Regions from separate parts of the Agathobaculum sp. TL06 genome, predicted to be linked through region 2. Evidence: predicted binding sites of a transcription regulator. Region 2 holds the regulator's gene; the other holds the start of a gene.
What was found. The regulator HrcA, encoded in region 2, represses chaperone genes, less so after heat shock. The targets are predictions, from matches to a motif close to TGTTAGCACTCNNNNNNNNNGAGTGCTAACA.
Positions count from the first base shown of each region.

Region 1 (9,763 bases), on a different contig from region 2:
CGAATGCGGATGGTACGGCCGGCACGGTAGACATGATGCGCCAGACCGACGTCTTTGGCTATTATTCCACCCCGGGCGCGGAGGCGCTCAAGATGGACTACCGCAAATACGCGGTGGACAACTGGGAGGGCGACAACTGGGAATACTTCCGCGATGCGGATTTCAGCATGTACCTGATTAAAGCGGACGATGCGCTGGACGTGCAGAACCTGCTGGACAACGCGGAATTTACCTATAGCGACGTACGGGTTTCCATACCCAAATTCAAGGTGGAGTACGGCGTACCGCTGGACGAAGCGCTGCAGGCGCTCGGTGTGCAGACAGCGTATGAGCCGGAAAAAGCCGATCTGACCGCGATGCTCGACCCTTCTGGACTGCCGGACAAGCAGCATTTCCTGGACACGGTGCTACACAAAACCTACATCGCTGTGGATGAAAAAGGCACGGAAGCCGCGGCGGTCACCGCCGCGATGGATGGTGCGGGCGCGGCGCTGCCGTCCCGCCCCGAACTGGTGCGCACGTTCACCGCGGATGAGCCGTTCTGGTTTGTTATCCGTGATAACGCAAACGGCGAGATTTTGTTTGCCGGCCGCTACGAAACGGCGAATTAACGGTTGACAAAGCAAGGCTCGGGGTATAATATAAATGTATTCATAAGCAAAAGCGATGACGGAAATCCCGTAAGTATCCAACAAGCGTCTGGCAGAGAGCGGACGACGCGGCTGAAAGCGTCCGCAGGCGCGGAGAAAGCGGCACCGATTCCCGAGCCCCGCGGCGGAAAAGCGCAGTATGCCGCGGCGTGTCGTCCTCGTTACGGACTCCAGAGCGGCAAGCCGAAAACGGGCTTGCAAGCAGGGTGGAACCGTGGGTTTATGCTCACCCCTGATTTTATGTCGGGGGTGGGCTTTTTCGTTCTCCCCCAAAAATACAAAAGGAGGAACACTGTTATGTCCGAAGAAAACAAGTACACGTTTGAAAATCCGGAATACCGCGACACCTACCGTCACACGGTATCCCATATCCTTGCGCAGGCGGTCAAGCGCCTGTATCCCGAGGTCAAGCTCGCCATCGGCCCGTCGATCGAAAACGGCTTCTACTACGATTTCGACGCGCCGTTCTCCTTTACGCAGGAGAATCTGGACGCGCTCGAGGCCGAGATGAAGAAGATCTGCAAGGAGAAGCTGCCGCTCGAGCGCTTCGAGCTGCCGCGCGCCGAGGCGCGCAAGCTGATGGAGGAAAAGGACGAGCCGTACAAGGTGCAGCTCATCGACGACCTGCCGGAGGATGCTACCATCTCGTTCTACAAGCAGGGCGAGTTCACCGACCTGTGTGCCGGCCCGCATCTGGATACCACCGGCCGCGTCAAGGGAAACGGCATCAAACTGATGAACGTCACCGGCGCATACTGGCGTGGCGACAGCAAAAATAAGATGCTTCAGCGTATCTACGGCACGGCCTTCCCCAAGAAGGATGAACTGGACGCCTACCTGAACATGCTGGAGGAGGCCAAGAAGCGCGACCACCGCCGTCTGGGCAAGGAGCTTGGCCTGTTCATGCTGACCGAGGAAGGGCCGGGCTTCCCGTTCTTCCTCCCCAATGGCATGACGCTCAAGAACACCCTGATCGACTACTGGCGCGAGGTCCACAAGAAGTACGGCTATGTCGAGGTTTCCACGCCGGTCATCCTCAGCCGCAAGCTGTGGGAGCGTTCGGGCCACTGGGAGCACTACAAGAACAATATGTACACCACGGTCATTGACGACGAGGACTTTGCTATCAAGCCCATGAACTGCCCGGGTGGCATGCTGGTCTACAAGTCCCAGCCGCACTCCTACCGCGAGCTGCCGCTGCGCGTAGGTGAACTGGGCCTTGTCCACCGCCACGAGCTGTCCGGCGCGCTGCACGGCCTGTTCCGCGTGCGCTGCTTCACGCAGGACGACGCGCATATCTTTATGACGCCGGACCAGATGAAGGATGAAATCAAGAACACGGTCAAGCTGTTCGACGAGGTGTACTCGGTGTTCGGCCTGAGTTATAAGATCGAGCTGTCCACCATGCCGGAGGATCACATCGGCACGGTCGAGCAGTGGGAGCACAACCAGGATATCCTCAAGGAAGCCATCACCGAGATGGGCAAGGACTATGTGGTCAACGAGGGCGACGGCGCGTTCTACGGTCCCAAGCTGGACTTCCATCTGGCCGATTCGCTCGGCCGCACCTGGCAGTGCGGCACGATCCAGCTGGACTCCCAGCTTCCCGAGCGGTTTGAACTGGAGTATATCGGCGCGGACGGCGAAAAGCACCGCCCGATCATGATTCACCGCGTGGTGCTCGGCTCGATCGAGCGCTTCATCGGCGTCATCACCGAGCATTTTGCGGGCGCGTTCCCCACCTGGCTCGCGCCGGAGCAGGTGCGCGTTATGCCCATGACCGACCGCAATATCCCCTGCGCGCAGGAGGTCGTGAGGCAGCTCACCGAAGCGGGCTTCCGCGTGAGCATGGATGACCGCAACGAGAAGATCGGCTACAAGATCCGTGAGGCGCAGGTGCATAAGGTGCCGTATATGGTCGTTATCGGTGACAAGGACGAGGAGAAGGGCATCATTTCGGTGCGCGAGCGCAAAACCGGCGAGACCACGCCGATGGAACTGGTGGAGTTCATCGAAAAGCTGTCCTATGAGGTGAAAGAAAAGCTGCGGTAATCCACTGGAAAGGGGATAGGGCTATGAAAAAGCTGGCTGCCACTTGTTTTGCAGTATTGTTGATGACGTTTGCCGCAGGAGCGGCAAACGTCGGCACGATCGACAACGCCTATCCGGGCGACACGGAAGCGCAGGCGCAGATGCTGTACGACCTCGGCCTGTTTCGGGGGACGGAAAAGGGGTTTGAGCTGGAACAGCCCATGACGCGCGCAGAGGCGGCTGTGATGCTGACGCGCTTCCTCGGCGCAGAGCAGACCGCGCTGGAAGGAGCGTGGACGCACCCCTTTACCGATGTACCCGAATGGGCGGACCCCTATATTGCCTGGCTGTATCAAAGCGGTCTGACGCGCGGCGTATCCGCAACCAGATACGGCGCGGAGGAAAGCGTGACCTATGGGCAGTACTGCACGTTTCTTGCGCGCGCCTCAACGGATGAGGAAAGCTATGACTTTCTGGGGGTTTACGGCGTAGATGAGGAGGGCGACTGCGACCGGGCGGGTTTTGTCCGCGGGGACGCGGTATCGCTGTCCGCACGCCTGCTGGGAGAATACTACCTCAAATATGAGGACACAAACGGCATTACGGTCGCGCAGAAACTGATCGACCGCGGCGTATTCTCCTTGGAGCAGTTCAAGAAGGCGGCGTGGGACGTTTTGCCGCGCGAATATACGCAGGATACGTTGCACGGATTCAATGATATGGATTACCGCCTGTCCTGTGTGATTGCGGGCGTGCCGGTGGTGCGCTGTGCGGATGATGAAATTGACGTAATTTATTATTCCAAATCCCCTCTGAATCAACTGTATGGCGAGAAAGCGTCGGAAGGGCATGACTATGTATGCTTCCGCCTCGATGCGGAGACGCTGGAAGCGGAAGAGCTGCTGCGCGGTCCGGAGGGAAGCACGGCGAAAATCATGGGATACGCGGGAGGGACAGACTACCTCCTGCTCCGTGAACCGGAGGGGGATACGGTCTATGCGGTCCGTGGCGCGGAGACGGAAGCGGTGCTTTCTCTGACAAAGCAAGAGGGAAGCGACGCGTTGTTCTCCTGCCTGCAGGGAGAGGATGGCTGCGTGTTCCAGGCCAGTGAGGATAAATTCTACCGTTTGGACGAAAACGGTGCCAGCGCCCTGCCGCTTGCAGCCGGGGATCGGCTGTCCGTTGTCCTGAGCAGCGGCCTGCTGCTGATGGAAAATATCACGGCCGAACACACGGTGATCTCGGGCTGGAGCTGGGACGGTGAGCCGGCCGGAAGCTACACGGTAGAAAACCGATATCCCCTGCCGGAACACGCGGCACAGTGGACAGAGGATGTATTGGCCTATTGGCAGGGCGAGAATGCGCCGAAGCTCCTGTCAGATAACGGCTCCTGCGCCTGGGGTACGGCGGGGCTGTATCGGGCAGAGGATGGCAAGCTGCTGCAGATCACAGACAAGCCGGTATATGACTGCGAGATCGACCCCGCAGACGGCAGCTATGTGCTGCTGACCTCGCCGGCGGACGAACGCCCGGGGTATTATGGCGCAGGAGTGTTTACGCTGGCGGGTACCGAAGCGATACGCATTGCGGCGGACGGTATGGAAACCGTGCTGCTGGCAAACCAGCCCGCGCATGGACTGACCTTTGACCGGATCACCTGTGCGGAGGCGGGTGTGGTGCGTGTACAGTACACCTATGTGATGGGGATGGCGGATTACCACTCCTACGAATATGCGATTGAGAACGGCCGGCTGCGCGCGCTGGTCAACAGGCCGGGCATGGGATTTTCCGGCTATACGGAAGAGGAATGCGCGGTCGAGCAGGCGCGGCTGGATGCGCTCGGCGTCGGGGTCAACTCATAGTCTGGCGCATCGGGGGTAAAGAATGAAAAAGTTTTGTGTGCAATACGATGCCCTGTGCGTCCGCGGTAGGGCTTAGTTCCCCTGTTCCAGAGCGCGGATCGCGTCGGAACGCTTGAAAACCTTGACGTGGTAAAGCTGGCCGGCTTCCAGCGGGCCGAAAGTGAAGCGGCCGAGCTCGTCGGTATACAGCGCGCTCACAGGCGTGGCGGGCGCGTCCGCGCGGTAAAAGGTCACAAGCGCTTCCTCAACCGGTTTCCCGTTCTGATCCACTACTGTCCCGACAACCGCGGGGCGCTGATCCAGATATAGGGATACCGTGGTATCGACGACCTCATGAGCCGCAGGCTTGACATAAAAGGACTGAGAAAGGTTCATAGTGATTACCCCTTTGTTTGATACATAAGAATCTATTGTTATTTTATGAAATCTATTTGGAAAAGGTGAGGGAATACAATTATGGCAGAACAGAAGAAGCTGGTCAGCGAAATCACATCCATGGATGTGGATTTTGCGCAGTGGTACACCGATATCGTGAAGAAAGCGGAGATGATCGACTATTCCTCGGTCAAGGGCTGCGTTATCATGCGTCCGTACGCGCAGGCGCTGTGGGAAAACATCCAGCAGGCGTTGGACGGTATGTTCAAAGAGACCGGACATGAAAACGTCGCGATGCCGATTTTCATACCGGAAAGCCTGCTGCAGAAGGAAAAGGACCATGTCGAAGGCTTTGCGCCCGAGGTGGCCTGGGTCACGCATGGCGGCTCGGAAAAGCTGGAAGAGCGTCTTTGCGTCCGTCCGACGTCGGAAACGCTGTTCTGCGAGCATTACGCGAAAATCGTTCGCTCCTGGCGCGACCTGCCGAAGCTGTATAACCAGTGGTGCAGCGTAGTCCGGTGGGAAAAAACCACCCGTCCGTTCCTGCGCAGTCGGGAATTCTGGTGGCAGGAAGGGCATACTGTCCATGCAACGGCGGAAGAAGCGATGGAGGAGACCCTCCGCATGCTGAATATTTACGCCAGGTTTGCGGAGGAATGGCTCGCTATTCCGGTCATCAAGGGGGAGAAAACCGAAAAGGAACGCTTTGCGGGCGCGGAGAAAACCTACACTATCGAGGCCATGATGCATGACTGCAAGGCGCTGCAGTCCGGCACCTCGCACTATTTCGGCGACGGATTCGCGCGTGCGTTCGGCATGCAGTACACGGATAAAAACAATACGCTCCAATACATGTACCAGACCTCCTGGGGCATGTCTACGCGCATGATCGGCGCGATCATTATGACGCATGGCGACAACGAAGGCCTCGTATTGCCGCCCCGTATTGCGCCGACACAGCTTGTTGTCATTCCGGTGGCAAGCCATAAGCAGGGCGTGACCGAAAAGGCGCAGGAGCTTTATGAAATGGTAAAGGCGGCTGGTGTGCGCGCCAAGATCGACCTGTCCGAAAACAGCCCCGGTTGGAAGTTCGCCGAGTACGAGATGAAGGGCGTGCCGCTCCGGCTGGAGGTCGGACCGCGCGATATCGCAAACGGGCAGTGTGTTCTGGTACGCCGTGACAACCGTGAAAAGACCGTTGTGAAATTTGAAGAGCTGACGGAAAAAATTCCGGCGCTGCTGCAGGAAATTCAGGATGCCCTGTTCCAGAAGGCGCTGAAAAACCGTGAGGAGCACACCTATACCGCGAAATCGCTTGACGAGATGAAGTCGATCCTCGCCGAGCATACCGGCTTTATCAAATCCATGTGGTGCGGTGACCTCGCCTGCGAGGAAAAGATCAAGGAGGAGACCGGTATGCCGAGCCGCTGCATGCCGTTCGAGCAGGAGCATATCGCGGACGTATGTCCGGTATGCGGGAAACCGGCGCACAAAATGGTCGTTTGGGGTATCGCGTATTAAAGATCCGGCGGAAGGAGGGATGCCTTGGTGAGCTGGCTGGAAAACTTGATAGAGAACGGCTTGCCCGGCATCGCACTGACCGCACTGTTTATCGCGGCCACAAGTATTGTGACGCTGGTCTGCGTACGGGTGGTTAACCGGATTATGTTCCGGCTGATCGACCGGCAGAAGCAGGTCAGCAGCGGCAACGCGACGATATTGGCGTTCTGCCGGTATCTTGCGATTGCAGCTTTGTATTTCACGGGCTTCGCGGTGATCGTTTCCAACATACCGGCGCTCAGCGCGGGTATGAACAAGCTGATGGCCGCGGGCGGCGTGCTCGCGGTGGTCGGCGGCCTGGCATCGCAGGAGGCGCTGGGCAGCATAGTCAGCGGGATGATGATTCTGGCGTTCAAACCGTTTGTGATTGGAGACGTGGTGCGCTGTGTGGATAACGACATTTCCGGTGTGGTCGAGGAGATCACCCTGCGCCACACCGCCATCCGCACCTACGAAAACAAGCGCGTGATCGTGCCGAACAGCGTGATGAACAATTCCATTATCGAAAATGCGGACTATGGCGACAGCCGCGTCTGCGCATTCCTCGAGATCGGCGTGACCTATGAATCCGATATCGCCCGCGCCAAGGAGCTGCTCGCGCAGGAGATCGCCCGCCAGCCGGACTTCCTTGATGTGCGCACGTCCGAACAGGTTGCGGCGGGCGCGCCGCTGGTACAGGTGGTCGTGCTGGCGCTGGCGGAATCCGCGGTCACGCTGCGCGCGTCGCTCTGGGCCAAGGACAACGGTACCGCGTTCAGCCTGAAATGCACGGTGCAGGAAAATATCAAGAAAATCTACGAGCAGGAAGGAATCGAAATTGCCTATCCGCATGTGGTCGTCGTGCAGAAAGGAAACGGCAGTCCGTAAAAATTCGTGTAGCACAAGCAGTAAAACAGCAGAAAGGGGCCATATCGCTATGATGTGGCCCTTTTTGTTTTATTGCAATTCAGCTTCCATTTCTTTTTGAATAAAAAATGAATTTTGGAGGGAGGGCTTGATTTTTCCTTTCCATGGTATTATCATAACAGTGTTGGCACTCGAAGTGTTAGAGTGCTAACACCATTTCATCAATAGAGGTGCATCGACCATGGCAAAGAAACAATTTAAGGCGGAGTCCAAGCGCCTGTTGGACTTAATGATCAATTCGATTTATACACATAAAGAAATTTTCCTGCGGGAGCTGATCTCCAACGCTTCGGATGCAACGGATAAGCTCTACTATAACGCAATGAAAGAAGGCAAGACCGGCATCACACGCGACAGCTTACCGATCGAGCTGACGCTTGACAAGGAAAACCGCCGCTTTGTGATTGAAGACCACGGCTGCGGCATGACAGCGGAGGAGCTGGAAAGCAACCTGGGTACGATTGCCCGATCCGGCTCGCTTGCTTTTAAGAAAGAGAACCAGGATCAGGCGGATATTGATATTATCGGCCAGTTCGGCGTTGGCTTCTATGCGGCATTTATGGTCGCAAGCCATGTAGAGGTCGTGTCCCGTGCGATCGGCAGCGACCAGGCAAACCGTTGGGAATCCGACGGCACGGCCGGCTATACCGTAACGCCGTGTGAAAAAGAAGAAAACGGCACCCGTATTACGCTTACAATCAAGGAAAATACGGAAAACGAAACCTATGACGAATTCCTGGAACCCTACAGGATACAGGCATTGGTAAAGAAGTATTCGGATTATATCCGGTATCCGATCAAGATGGACATGACGCGCTCCCGCATGAAGGAAAAGCCGGCGGATACAGGGGAGGATTACCAGCCGGAATGGGAGGAATACACGGAAAACACGACCCTCAACTCCATGGTCCCGATTTGGAAAAAGTCCAAAAAGGATTTGACGGAGGAGGAATACAATTCGTTTTATACCTCCAAATTTTACGATTACCAGCCCCCGCTCTGCCATATCCATTCCAGCGTAGAGGGCGCGGTGACCTATACGGCGATGCTGTTCATCCCCGCGCATGCGCCGATGGATTACTATACCAAGGACTATGAGAAAGGGCTGCAGCTTTATTCCAATGGCGTCCTGATTATGGATAAGTGCGCCGACCTGCTGCCCGACCATTTCAGCTTTGTGCGCGGTATGGTGGATACAGCGGATCTTTCGCTCAATATTTCCCGTGAGATGCTGCAGCACGACCGCCACCTGAAAGCGATTGCGCAGAGCATTGAGAAGAAAATCAAGAGCGAGCTGCTCAAAATGCAGAAGGACAAGCGCGAGGATTATGAAAAGTTCTGGAAAGCATTTGGACGCCAGATTAAATATGGCGCATATGTGGACTACGGCGCGCATAAGGAATTGCTGCAGGATCTTCTGATTTACCATTCCTCCACCGAGGATAAGCTGGTCACGCTGGAGGAATATGTTTCCCGCATGAAGGAGGAACAGAAATATATCTACTATGCCTGCGGGGAAACGATCGATAAGATCAAACTGCTGCCGGCGATGGAGACGCTTCGCGACAAGGGCTACGAGGTTCTGTGCCTGGATGATAACATCGATGAGTTCTGCATAAAAATGCTGGCAAGCTATCAGGAGAAAGAATTCAAGTCGATCGCTGACGCGGACCTTGGGCTGGAGAGCGAAGATGAAAAGGCGGAAATCAAAAAGCTGACCGAGGAGAATGAGACGCTTCTGTCTGCGCTGGGAACCGCACTGGAGGGTAAGGTAAAGAAAGTGGAATTAACCGGCCGCCTGAAAAGTCATCCGTGCTGCCTGCGCGCGGAAGGTCCTGTGACCTTAGAGATGGAAAAGGTACTCAACCAGCAGGCGCTCGACGATAGCCAGCGCGTACACGCGGAGCGCATTTTGGAGCTGAACGCGGAGCATCCGGTTTTCAAAAAGCTTTGCGAGCTGCAGCAGCAGAACTCGGATAAGGTTGCGGTCTACGCGGAAATACTCTATACGCAGGCGCTTCTGATCGAAGGGCTGCCGGTTGATGATCCGGTGTCCTATGCCAACGCGGTGTGCGGTTTGATTTCGTAAATTAGAGGAGAGGGTATGCCTGGATGAAAAAGCTGCTTTGGATCGTCAACCCGCATGCGGGACGCGGCGCAATCGCCGGCAAGGTCGTCGATTGTGTGAGCACATTCCAGAAGGCGGGCTACGACGTTACCCTCTATGCCACGCAGGGGACGAAAGACGCAACCCGCGTTGCGCGGGAAAGGGCGGCGGAGTTTGACCGCATTGTCTGTGCGGGCGGGGACGGGACGCTCAACGAAGTGGTCACCGGCCTGATGGAAGCGCAGACCCGTCCGCCGCTTGGTTATATCCCT
Region 1 is NZ_BAAGGY010000001.1:146,283-156,045, reverse strand. It holds gene ACYQ3S_RS00730 (serpin family protein) at 1-611, shown strand, start outside; gene thrS (threonine--tRNA ligase) at 948-2,702, shown strand; gene ACYQ3S_RS00720 (S-layer homology domain-containing protein) at 2,726-4,543, shown strand; gene ACYQ3S_RS00715 (carboxypeptidase-like regulatory domain-containing protein) at 4,616-4,918, opposite strand; gene proS (proline--tRNA ligase) at 5,000-6,439, shown strand; gene ACYQ3S_RS00705 (mechanosensitive ion channel family protein) at 6,467-7,345, shown strand; gene htpG (molecular chaperone HtpG) at 7,566-9,473, shown strand; gene ACYQ3S_RS00695 (diacylglycerol/lipid kinase family protein) at 9,497-9,763, shown strand, end outside.
Region 1: htpG (molecular chaperone HtpG) is a predicted target of HrcA. The motif match lies at 7,507-7,537, and genes of this name have one in related genera.

Region 2 (9,763 bases):
GCACAGTGCGCCGTAGGAGCGGATATGGGTCAGCAGCGCCGAAACGTAGTCTTTCATCAGTTCCTTGTCCGGCACGGAGTAAAAATCACAGTAGCCGCATTTCTGCACACAGAACGGGATATGCAGGTACAGGCCGAGCGGCTTGTTTCGATAACTAAATTTACTCATGATTCCTCGTCCAGCTTGAGCACCGCCATGAACGCCTCGGTCGGGATCTGCACCGTACCGAGCGAGCGCATCTTCTTTTTGCCTTCCTTCTGCTTTTCCAGCAGCTTCTTCTTGCGGGTGATATCGCCGCCGTAGCACTTGGCGAGCACGTCCTTACGCATCGCCTTGACCGTTTCGCGCGCGATCACCTTGCCGCCGATCGCGGCCTGGATGGGTACCTCGAACAGCTGGCGCGGGATATTTTCCTTGAGCTTTTCACAGATGCGGCGCGCGCGGACGTAGGCCTTCTCGCGGTGGACAATAAAGGAAAGCGCGTCCACCTGGTCGCCGTTGAGCAGCATGTCCACCTTGACCAGATCGCTCGGCCGGTAGTCGAGCAGCTCATAGTCAAGCGAGGCATAACCCTTGGTGCGCGCCTTGAGCGCGTCGAAAAAGTCGTAGATGATTTCATTGATCGGCATTTCGTAGTGCAGCTCGACCAGGTTGGAGTCAAGATACTGCATATCCTTGAACACGCCGCGGCGCTCCTGGCACATGGGCATGATATTGCCGACAAATTCCTGCGGGGTCATAATGGTGGCCTTGACGAACGGCTCGCGCGCCTCGTCGATCAGGCCGGGATCGGGATAGTCGTGCGGGTTGTCGCAATGGACAACCGCGCCGTCGGTCCGCACGATCTCATACACGACCGAGGGCAGCGTGGTGACCAGGTCGAGGTCGAACTCGCGTTCGAGCCGCTCCTGGATGACCTCCATGTGCAGCATGCCGAGGAAGCCGCAGCGGAAGCCGAAGCCCAGCGCGACCGAGCTTTCCGGCTCGAACGACAGCGCCGCGTCGTTGAGCTGAAGCTTTTCCAGCGCGTCGCGCAGGTCGGGGTATTTGGAGCCGTCCTCGGTATAGATGCCGCAGAACACCATGGGCTGCGCCGGACGGTAGCCGGGCAGCGGCTCCGCGGTCGGCCGTCCCGCCTCGGTGACCGTGTCGCCCACACGGGTGTCGGACACGGTCTTGATGGACGCGGTAAAATAGCCGACCTCGCCCGCGCACAGCTCCTGCTGGGGCGACAGGCCGAGCGGCAGCATGTAGCCGCATTCGAGCACCTGGAACTCCGCGCCCGTGGCCATCATTTTCACCTTCATGCCTGGGCGGATGCTGCCGTCCATCAGCCGCATATAAACGATAACGCCCTTATAAGGGTCGTACTGGCTGTCAAAGATAAGCGCGCGCAGCGGCGCGTCCGCGTCGCCCTGCGGGGCGGAGATGTCGGACACGATGCGTTCGAGCACCGCGTGGATATTGATATTCATTTTGGCCGAGATCTCCGGACTGTCCTCGGCTGGGATACCGATGATGTCCTCGATCTCCTGCTTGACGCGCGGCGCGTCCGCCGCGGGCAGGTCGATCTTGTTGATGACCGGCACAACCTCCAGCCCCGCGTCAATGGCGAGGTAGGTGTTGCCCAGTGTCTGCGCCTCAATCCCCTGTGCCGCGTCCACCACCAGCAGCGCGCCCTCGCACGCAGCGAGCGAACGCGAAACCTCATAATTGAAGTCCACATGCCCGGGGGTGTCGATCAGGTTCATCTCATAGGTCTGGCCGTCGTCGGCCTCGTATTCCATGCGCACCGCGCGCGCCTTGATCGTGATGCCGCGCTCACGCTCCAGATCCATATTGTCAAGCAGCTGTTCCTCCATCTCGCGCTGGGACACGGCCTTGCACTGTTCGAGCAGGCGGTCCGCCAGCGTCGACTTGCCGTGGTCAATATGCGCGATGATGGAAAAATTCCGTATTTGCCCGCGATTTTTCACACCGAAAGCTCCTTACCTTTCCTTAATAGCAATATGGAAATATTATACCACGTTTTACGCCGCCCCACAAGCATACTTTTGCACAAGCGGGCCGCACGCTCCTCCGCTCTTTCCAGCACATTAGCAGTCCCCATCCGGCTGTGACAGCCCGTTTCCTATCATTTAACAAAATATTCATAAACGAGACTTGACTTTGCCGCTACGCGGTGGTAAATTAGTTTTAGCACTCAGAGAGGCGGAGTGCTAACCCATTTTCACACAGGAAAGGAGTCCGCTCAGGTGGAGCTTTCGGAACGAAAAAAGCAGATCCTCAAGGCCATCATCGGCGATTATATCCGCACAGCCGAGCCAGTCGGCTCCAAGGCGCTGACCGAGGGGCATGCGCTTCCGTTTTCCTCCGCCACCATCCGCAACGAGATGAGCGAGCTGGAAGAAATGGGTTTTCTGGAAAAGCCGCACACCTCCGCCGGCCGCATCCCCTCGCCGCAGGGCTACCGGCTGTATGTCGACGAGCTGATGGAGCAGCCGGCTGAAACGCCGGACGACGCCGCGCCGCTGCAGAGCATCCTGCAGACCAAGGTGCGCGAGCTCGACCATTTGATACGCGAGGCGGGCAAGCTGATTTCCAGCCTGACCAATTACGCTTCCGTCGCGATCACTCCCGCCATGACCCAGGCATCCATCCGCCAGTTTGAGATCATCGCCATTGACAAAATGAATTTTGTCATCGTGGTTGTAACCGACTCCGGCTCGGTCAAAAATAAAATGGTGCGGACCATGACCGACGTCACCAAGGACGAGGCCGAGCTTCTCACCTATGTCCTCAACCAGACGCTGACCGGCCTGCCGCTCAGCCACATCACGGCCGAGCGTTTTGATATTGTGCGCAGGGCCGCGGGATTGACCGCCCTTTTGGCCCCCGTGGCTGAATATGTCGCCGAGCTGATCGAAGAGCTGGGAGATCAGAAGGTCTTTCTGGACGGGACCAACAAGCTGCTGCGCTTTCCGGAATACAAGGACCTGCACAAGGCGCAGGCGCTGCTTGACTATATGGAGGATGACAGCCGGCACCTGCTGCCCGCGACCCGTAAGATCGACGGAATCCAGTTCTTCATCGGGCCGGAAAACGGGGAGAACCCGCTCAGCGATACATCCGCGATTTATGCAAAATACGATATCGGCAAAATCGGTCAGGGCGCGATCGGCATCGTGGGTCCGACCCGCATGGATTACGCCAAGCTGTCCGCTCAGCTCAGCCGCTTCGCCAAGGGGCTCAATCAGCTGATTGCCGAGACCTTTTTAGACGAGAAAGACGGAAATCCCTGAACAGCGGGATTTTCAGCAAATGGAGGCATGAAAACAATATGAGCAAGAAAAAGCAGTCCGATCCGGCCGAGGCCGAGCAGAAGGCGCCGGAAACCCCGTCCGAGGAGGAAACGGCAAAGGCCGGCGCGCAGGAGGAACAGGCCGCGCCCGCCGACGACTGGAAGGCAAAATACGAGGAGCTGAACGACCGCTATCTCCGCATGGCGGCGGAGTACGACAACTTCCGCAAGCGCAGCCAGCGCGAGCGCGAGCAGGCGTATACGGACGCGGTCAGCCGCGCAGTGACCGCGCTGCTCCCCACCTATGACAACCTTGAGCGTGCGCTCAAGGCCGAAACCGCGGATGCGGAATACAAAAAGGGCGTGGAGCTGACCATGACCCAATTGACCGACAGCCTGAAAGGCCTGAACGTCACCGTGATCGAGGCTTCGGCCGGCACCACGTTCGACCCGAATTTCCACAACGCCGTGATGCATGTCGAAGATGAAGCGCTGGGCGAAAGCGTGATTGCCGAGGTATTCCAGCAGGGCTTCCAAATCGGCGACAAAGTGATCCGGCACGCGATGGTGAAGGTCGCAAACTAAAACCCCCGTATAGGGGACTTCAAAAGTCCCCTATATACGAAAGCAAGTTCCTTTGAAACTTGCTTTCGATACCCGAATGCCGCCGCCCAAGGCGGCTGAGTCGAGGAATAAAATCCGAGATACATGCTCTCGGATTTTATGGAAATTTCTTTTCCAAGGAATTTCCTGATAAATGCGCGCCGGAGGGCGCGACAATACTTGTAATAAAGCATCTGAATCATATAAAGGAGTGCTATCAACATGGGCAAAATCATTGGTATCGACCTTGGTACAACAAATTCCTGCGTATCCGTTATGGAAGGCGGCGAGGCTGTCGTCATCCCCAACGCGGAAGGCGCGCGCACGACTCCGTCGGTGGTCGCGTTCTCCAAGGACGGCGAGCGCATGGTGGGCCAGGTGGCCAAGCGCCAGGCCGTGACCAACGCGGACCGCACGATTATTTCCATCAAGCGCCACATGGGCTCGGACTACCGCGTAAACATTGACGGCAAGCCCTATTCCCCGCAGGAGATCTCCGCGATGATCCTGCAAAAGCTCAAGGCGGACGCGGAAGCCTACCTCGGCCAGCCGGTGACCCAGGCGGTCATCACGGTGCCGGCGTACTTCTCCGACTCCCAGCGCCAGGCGACCAAGGACGCGGGCAAGATCGCGGGCCTCGAGGTGCTGCGCATCATCAACGAGCCGACCGCGGCTGCGCTGGCTTACGGCGTGGATAAGGAAGCCGAGCAGAAGATCATGGTCTACGACCTCGGCGGCGGCACGTTCGACGTTTCCATCCTCGACATTGGCGAGGGTGTGCTCGAAGTGCTGTCCACTGCGGGCGACACCCACCTCGGCGGCGACGACTTTGACCAGCGCATCATCGACTGGATGGTCGCGGAGTTTAAGAAATCCAACGGTATCGACCTGTCCGCTGACAAGATGGCCATGCAGCGTCTGAAGGAAGCGGCGGAAAAGGCCAAGGTCGAGCTGTCCGGCATGGCGCAGACCTCGATCAACCAGCCGTATATCACCGCGGACGCGACCGGCCCGAAGCACCTCGAGCTGACGCTGACCCGCGCGAAGTTCAACGAGCTGACCGCCGACCTGGTCGAGCGCACCATGGGTCCGGTGCGTCAGGCGATGAGCGACGCCGGCCTGTCCGCCTCCGACCTGTCCAAGGTATTGCTGGTGGGCGGCTCGACCCGCATTCCCGCCGTGCAGGAGGCTGTTAAGGGCATCACCGGCAAGGACGGCTTCAAGGGCATCAATCCGGACGAATGCGTCGCGATCGGCGCGTCCATCCAGGGCGGCGTACTCGGCGGCGAGGTCAAGGATGTGCTGCTGCTCGACGTCACCCCGCTGTCCCTCGGCATTGAGACGCTGGGCGGCGTATGCACCAAGCTGATCGACCGCAACACCACCATTCCCACCAAGAAGAGCCAGATCTTCTCCACCGCAGCCGACAACCAGCCGTCGGTTGAAATCCACGTCCTGCAGGGCGAGCGCGAGATGGCCGCGGGCAACAAGACGCTCGGCCGCTTCACGCTGGACGGCATCGCCCCGGCGCCGCGCGGCGTACCGCAGATCGAGGTTACCTTTGATATCGACGCGAACGGCATCGTAAACGTATCCGCCAAGGACTTGGGTACGGGCAAGGAGCAGAAGATCACCATTACCGCGTCCACCAATCTCTCGCAGGACGAGATCGACAAGGCCATGCACGAGGCCGAGCAGTACGCGGAGCAGGATAAGAAGAACAAGGAAGCGGTCGAGGTGCGCAACAACGCCGAGCAGCTTGTCTTCCAGTCCGAAAAGGCGCTGACCGACCTGGGCGATAAGCTGTCCGCCGATGAAAAGGCCGGCGTACAGGCCGAGATCGACAAGGTCAAGGAAGCGCTCAAGGGTACCGACACCGAGATGATTAAGATGGCGACCGATGGCCTGTCCAAGAAGTTCAGCGATCTGGCGGGTAAGATCTACCAGCAGCAGGCGCCGCAGGGTGACCCGAACATGGGCGGCCAGCCGGGCGCACAGTCCGGCCCGCAGGGCGATTTCGTTGACGCGGACTTCACCGAGGTCAAGGACGACGACGATAAGAACAAGTAATTCCATGCCGCGTGGGGCGGGACGGTCTCCGTTCCGCCCTGCGGCATGTCATTTTCCGTTATTTGAGGGATCATAATGGCTGACAAAAGAGATTATTACGAGGTACTGGGCGTGCAGAAAGGCGCGAGTGAGGACGAGCTGAAAAAGGCTTACCGCCGCCTGGCCCGCAAGTACCACCCTGACCTGAACAAAGACAATCCCGATGCGGCCGACAAATTCAAAGAGGTCAACGAGGCCTATGAGGTCCTTTCCGACGCGGATAAACGCGCCAAGTACGACCAGTTCGGCTTCGCGGGCGTGGACCCGAGCTACGGCGGCGGCGCGGGGGCAGGCGGCTTCGGCGGGTTCGATATGGGCGACCTCGGCGACCTGTTCGGCTCGTTCTTCGGCGGCGGCTTTGGCGGCGGGCGCTCGCAGCGCCGCAATGCGCCGCAGCGCGGCGAATCCATCCGGCAGACGGTCATCCTCTCGTTTGAGGAGGCGGCGTTCGGCTGCGAGAAGGAGATCTCGGTGAACCGCATCGAGTCCTGTGACGAATGCGGCGGCACGGGCGCTGCCAAGGGTACCAGCGCCGAAACCTGTCCGAACTGCCGCGGCACCGGCTCCGTGACCCAGACCCAGCGCACCCCGCTCGGTGTGTTCCAGACGCAAACCGCGTGTCCCAACTGCCGCGGCACCGGCAAGATCATCAAAAAGCCCTGCGCCAAGTGCGGCGGCGCGGGACGCGTGCGCAAAACGCGCAAGTTCAAGGTAAACATCCCTGCCGGCATCGACGAGGGACAGTCCATCCAGCAGCGCGGGCAGGGCAACGCGGGCGTGAACGGCGGACCGGCGGGCGACCTGTTTGTGACCGTGTCCATCCGGCCGCATCCCATCTTCACCCGAGAGGGGCAGGATGTGTACGTCGAGATCCCGATTTCGTTCGCGCAGGCGGCGTTGGGCGACACGCTTCAGGTGCCGACGATCGACGGGCGCGTGGAATATAAGGTGCCGGAAGGGACGCAGACCGGCACCGTGTTCCGCATGAAAGGCAAGGGCATCCAGAACGTCAGCGGCCGCGGCCGCGGCGATCAGTATGTCCGCGTGAATATCGAGGTGCCGAAAAACCTGTCCGAAAAGCAGAAAAAGCTGCTGCGCGAATTTGAAGAATCCGCAACCGATGAAAACCAGAGCAAGCGCAAGGGCTTCTGGGATAAGGTAAAGGACGCGTTCAGCGAAAAATAACCGACCGGCGCAGGCTGTTCCGGTCGGATCAGGTTTCCGCCCCGCGCGGGAAACGGAAAAGAGGGCCGCTCCTGCGGCCCTCTTTTTTTCAGTTTTCGCGGTAATGCCGGATCAAGGCCTGTGTGCCGAGGTCGCCCATGCCTTCCGCTTCCAGATCGCCGTACATGGCGCAGACGCGCTCCAGCACCGGCAGCACGGGTCCGCCCTGCGATTGGGCGATCTTCATGTCCTTGATAAAATGCTTGAGGAAAAACCCCGGCGCATAATCCTCTTTTACCATCTTGGGCATCAGGTTCTCCATCTGCCACGAGCCGGCCGCCCCCTTGGAAATGCTGGCGAGCAGCTTATCCGGCTCCAGCCCCGCGCGTTCGGCATAGGCGAGCGCTTCGCACACGCCGGCGATCGTCCCCGCAATCGCAATCTGGTTGGCCATCTTGGTATGCTGTCCCGCGCCAGCCGGACCTTCATAAACGATCTGCTTTCCCATCGCTTCAAACAGCGGCAGGCACGCCCTGTAATCCGCTTCCGCCCCGCCGACCATGATGGAAAGCGTGCCGTTTTTCGCCCCCGTGTCGCCGCCGGAAACCGGCGCATCCAGCACGCGCAGCCCGCGCTGCTTCCCCTCCTGGGAAATCCGGACCGCAAGCTTCGGGTCGGTCGTGGTCATATCGATCAGATAGGCGCCGGCCTTCGCCGCCGCCAGAATGCCCTCTCCGCCGAAATAGACCTGCTCCACATCCTTCGGGTAGCCTACCATCGTAATAACCGCATCGCGCCCTTTCGCGCATTCTGCAACGCTGTCGCACCAGCGCACTTCATTTTCGGCAAGGAAATCCGTAAGCTTTGCCTTGGTGCGCGAATAAACCGCGACCTCATAACCCGCACCCAGCAGGTTGCGCACCATGGAGCGCCCCATCACGCCCACGCCAATAAACCCAACTGTTTTCATCATTTTTCCTCCTTGCGTATATGCGTCTAAAGCGCGGACCGAAATCCGCGCTTTTTTTACCGTTCCCCAAGGGGGGTATATCCGATTTCCGGCTGTACACAGCGGTAGGCGGGCCGGATGATCTTGTCCGTATTAATCAGCTCCTCCAGCCGGTGCGCGCTCCAGCCGACGATACGCGCCATGGCAAATACAGGCGTGTAAAGCTCGGGCGGAAGCCCCAGCATGGAATACACAAAGCCGGAATAAAAATCCACATTGGCGGAAACGCCTTTGTAAATCTGCCGTTCCTTTGCAATAACCTTGGGCGCCAGCCGCGCAACCGTGGAATAGAGGGCGAAATCCTCATCCCTGCCCTTTTCCTTGGCCAGCTGCCCGACGAACGACTTGAACACCTGCGCACGCGGGTCCGAGATCGAATACACGGCATGGCCCATGCCATAAATCAGCCCCTTGCGGTCAAACACTTCGCGCCGCAGCAGCTTGTCCAGATAATCGGCCACCTGCTCGTCGTCATGGACATCGGAAACGCTGCGCTTGAGGTCCTCGAACATCTGCACGACCTTATAATTGGCGCCGCCGTGCTTAGGCCCTTTCAGCGAGCCGAGCGCCGCCGCGATCGCCGAATAGGTATCCGTTCCCGAGGAGGTGACCACATGCGTGGTAAAGGACGAATTGTTGCCGCCGCCGTGCTCCATATGCAGCACAAGCGCCAGATCCAGCACACTCGCTTCCAGCGGCGTGTACTGCATGTCCGGACGCAGCATGCGCAGGAAATTGGAAGCCGTGGAAAGGCTGTCCGAGGGGTAATGGATGTACATACTGCCGCCGCACTCATAGTGATTATAGGCGTGATAGGAATATACCGCGAGCATCGGGAACACGGAAATCAGCATCAGGCATTGGCGCAGCACGTTCGGCAGGCTGATATCGTCCGCATAATTGTCGTAGGAAGCCAACGTCAGCACACTGCGCGACAGGCTGTTCATCATATCATGCGGCGGCGCTTTCATGATGACATCGCGTGTGAAATTGGTCGGCAGCGTACGTCCTTGGGCAAGCAGGCCCTTGAAGTCGGCAAGCTGACCCGCGTCCGGCAGCTTGCCGAACAGCAGCAGATAGGCGACCTCCTCATATCCCTTGCGCCCTTCCTTCATGAAGCCCTGCACCAGATCGTTTATGTTGATGCCCCGATAGTACAGTTCCCCTTCGCAGGGTACCATTTCACCATTGACTTCTTTCTGCGATATGATGTCCGAAATATTGGTCAGCCCTGCCAGTACGCCCTTCCCGCTCAAGTCGCGCAGGCCGCGCTTGACATCATATTGCTTGTACAGCGCGGGATCGATCCGGCTGTTTGTCCGGCATATCTCCGCCAGCGCCTCCACGCGCGGCGTCACCTCTAAAATGTTGTGGTCTGCCGTCATCTTGTGTCCTCCCTTTTCCAATACATACTACCCGATGTATATATTGTATCTGGAAAATCGCAAGCCTGCAACGACATTTCGGTAACAGAGTGTGAAAATTCTGTGAATTTTTACTATAGCAGCATCATAAAGCACCGCTCACTCCTCTTCCATTCCGGCGCGACGCCGCTTTGCATATCGGAACGAAGCGTA
Region 2 is NZ_BAAGGY010000003.1:77,721-87,483, forward strand. It holds gene hemW (radical SAM family heme chaperone HemW) at 1-168, opposite strand, end outside; gene lepA (translation elongation factor 4) at 165-1,976, opposite strand; gene hrcA (heat-inducible transcriptional repressor HrcA) at 2,256-3,302, shown strand; gene grpE (nucleotide exchange factor GrpE) at 3,341-3,886, shown strand; gene dnaK (molecular chaperone DnaK) at 4,127-5,974, shown strand; gene dnaJ (molecular chaperone DnaJ) at 6,050-7,198, shown strand; gene ACYQ3S_RS02595 (NAD(P)-dependent oxidoreductase) at 7,287-8,147, opposite strand; gene ACYQ3S_RS02600 (citrate/2-methylcitrate synthase) at 8,204-9,571, opposite strand.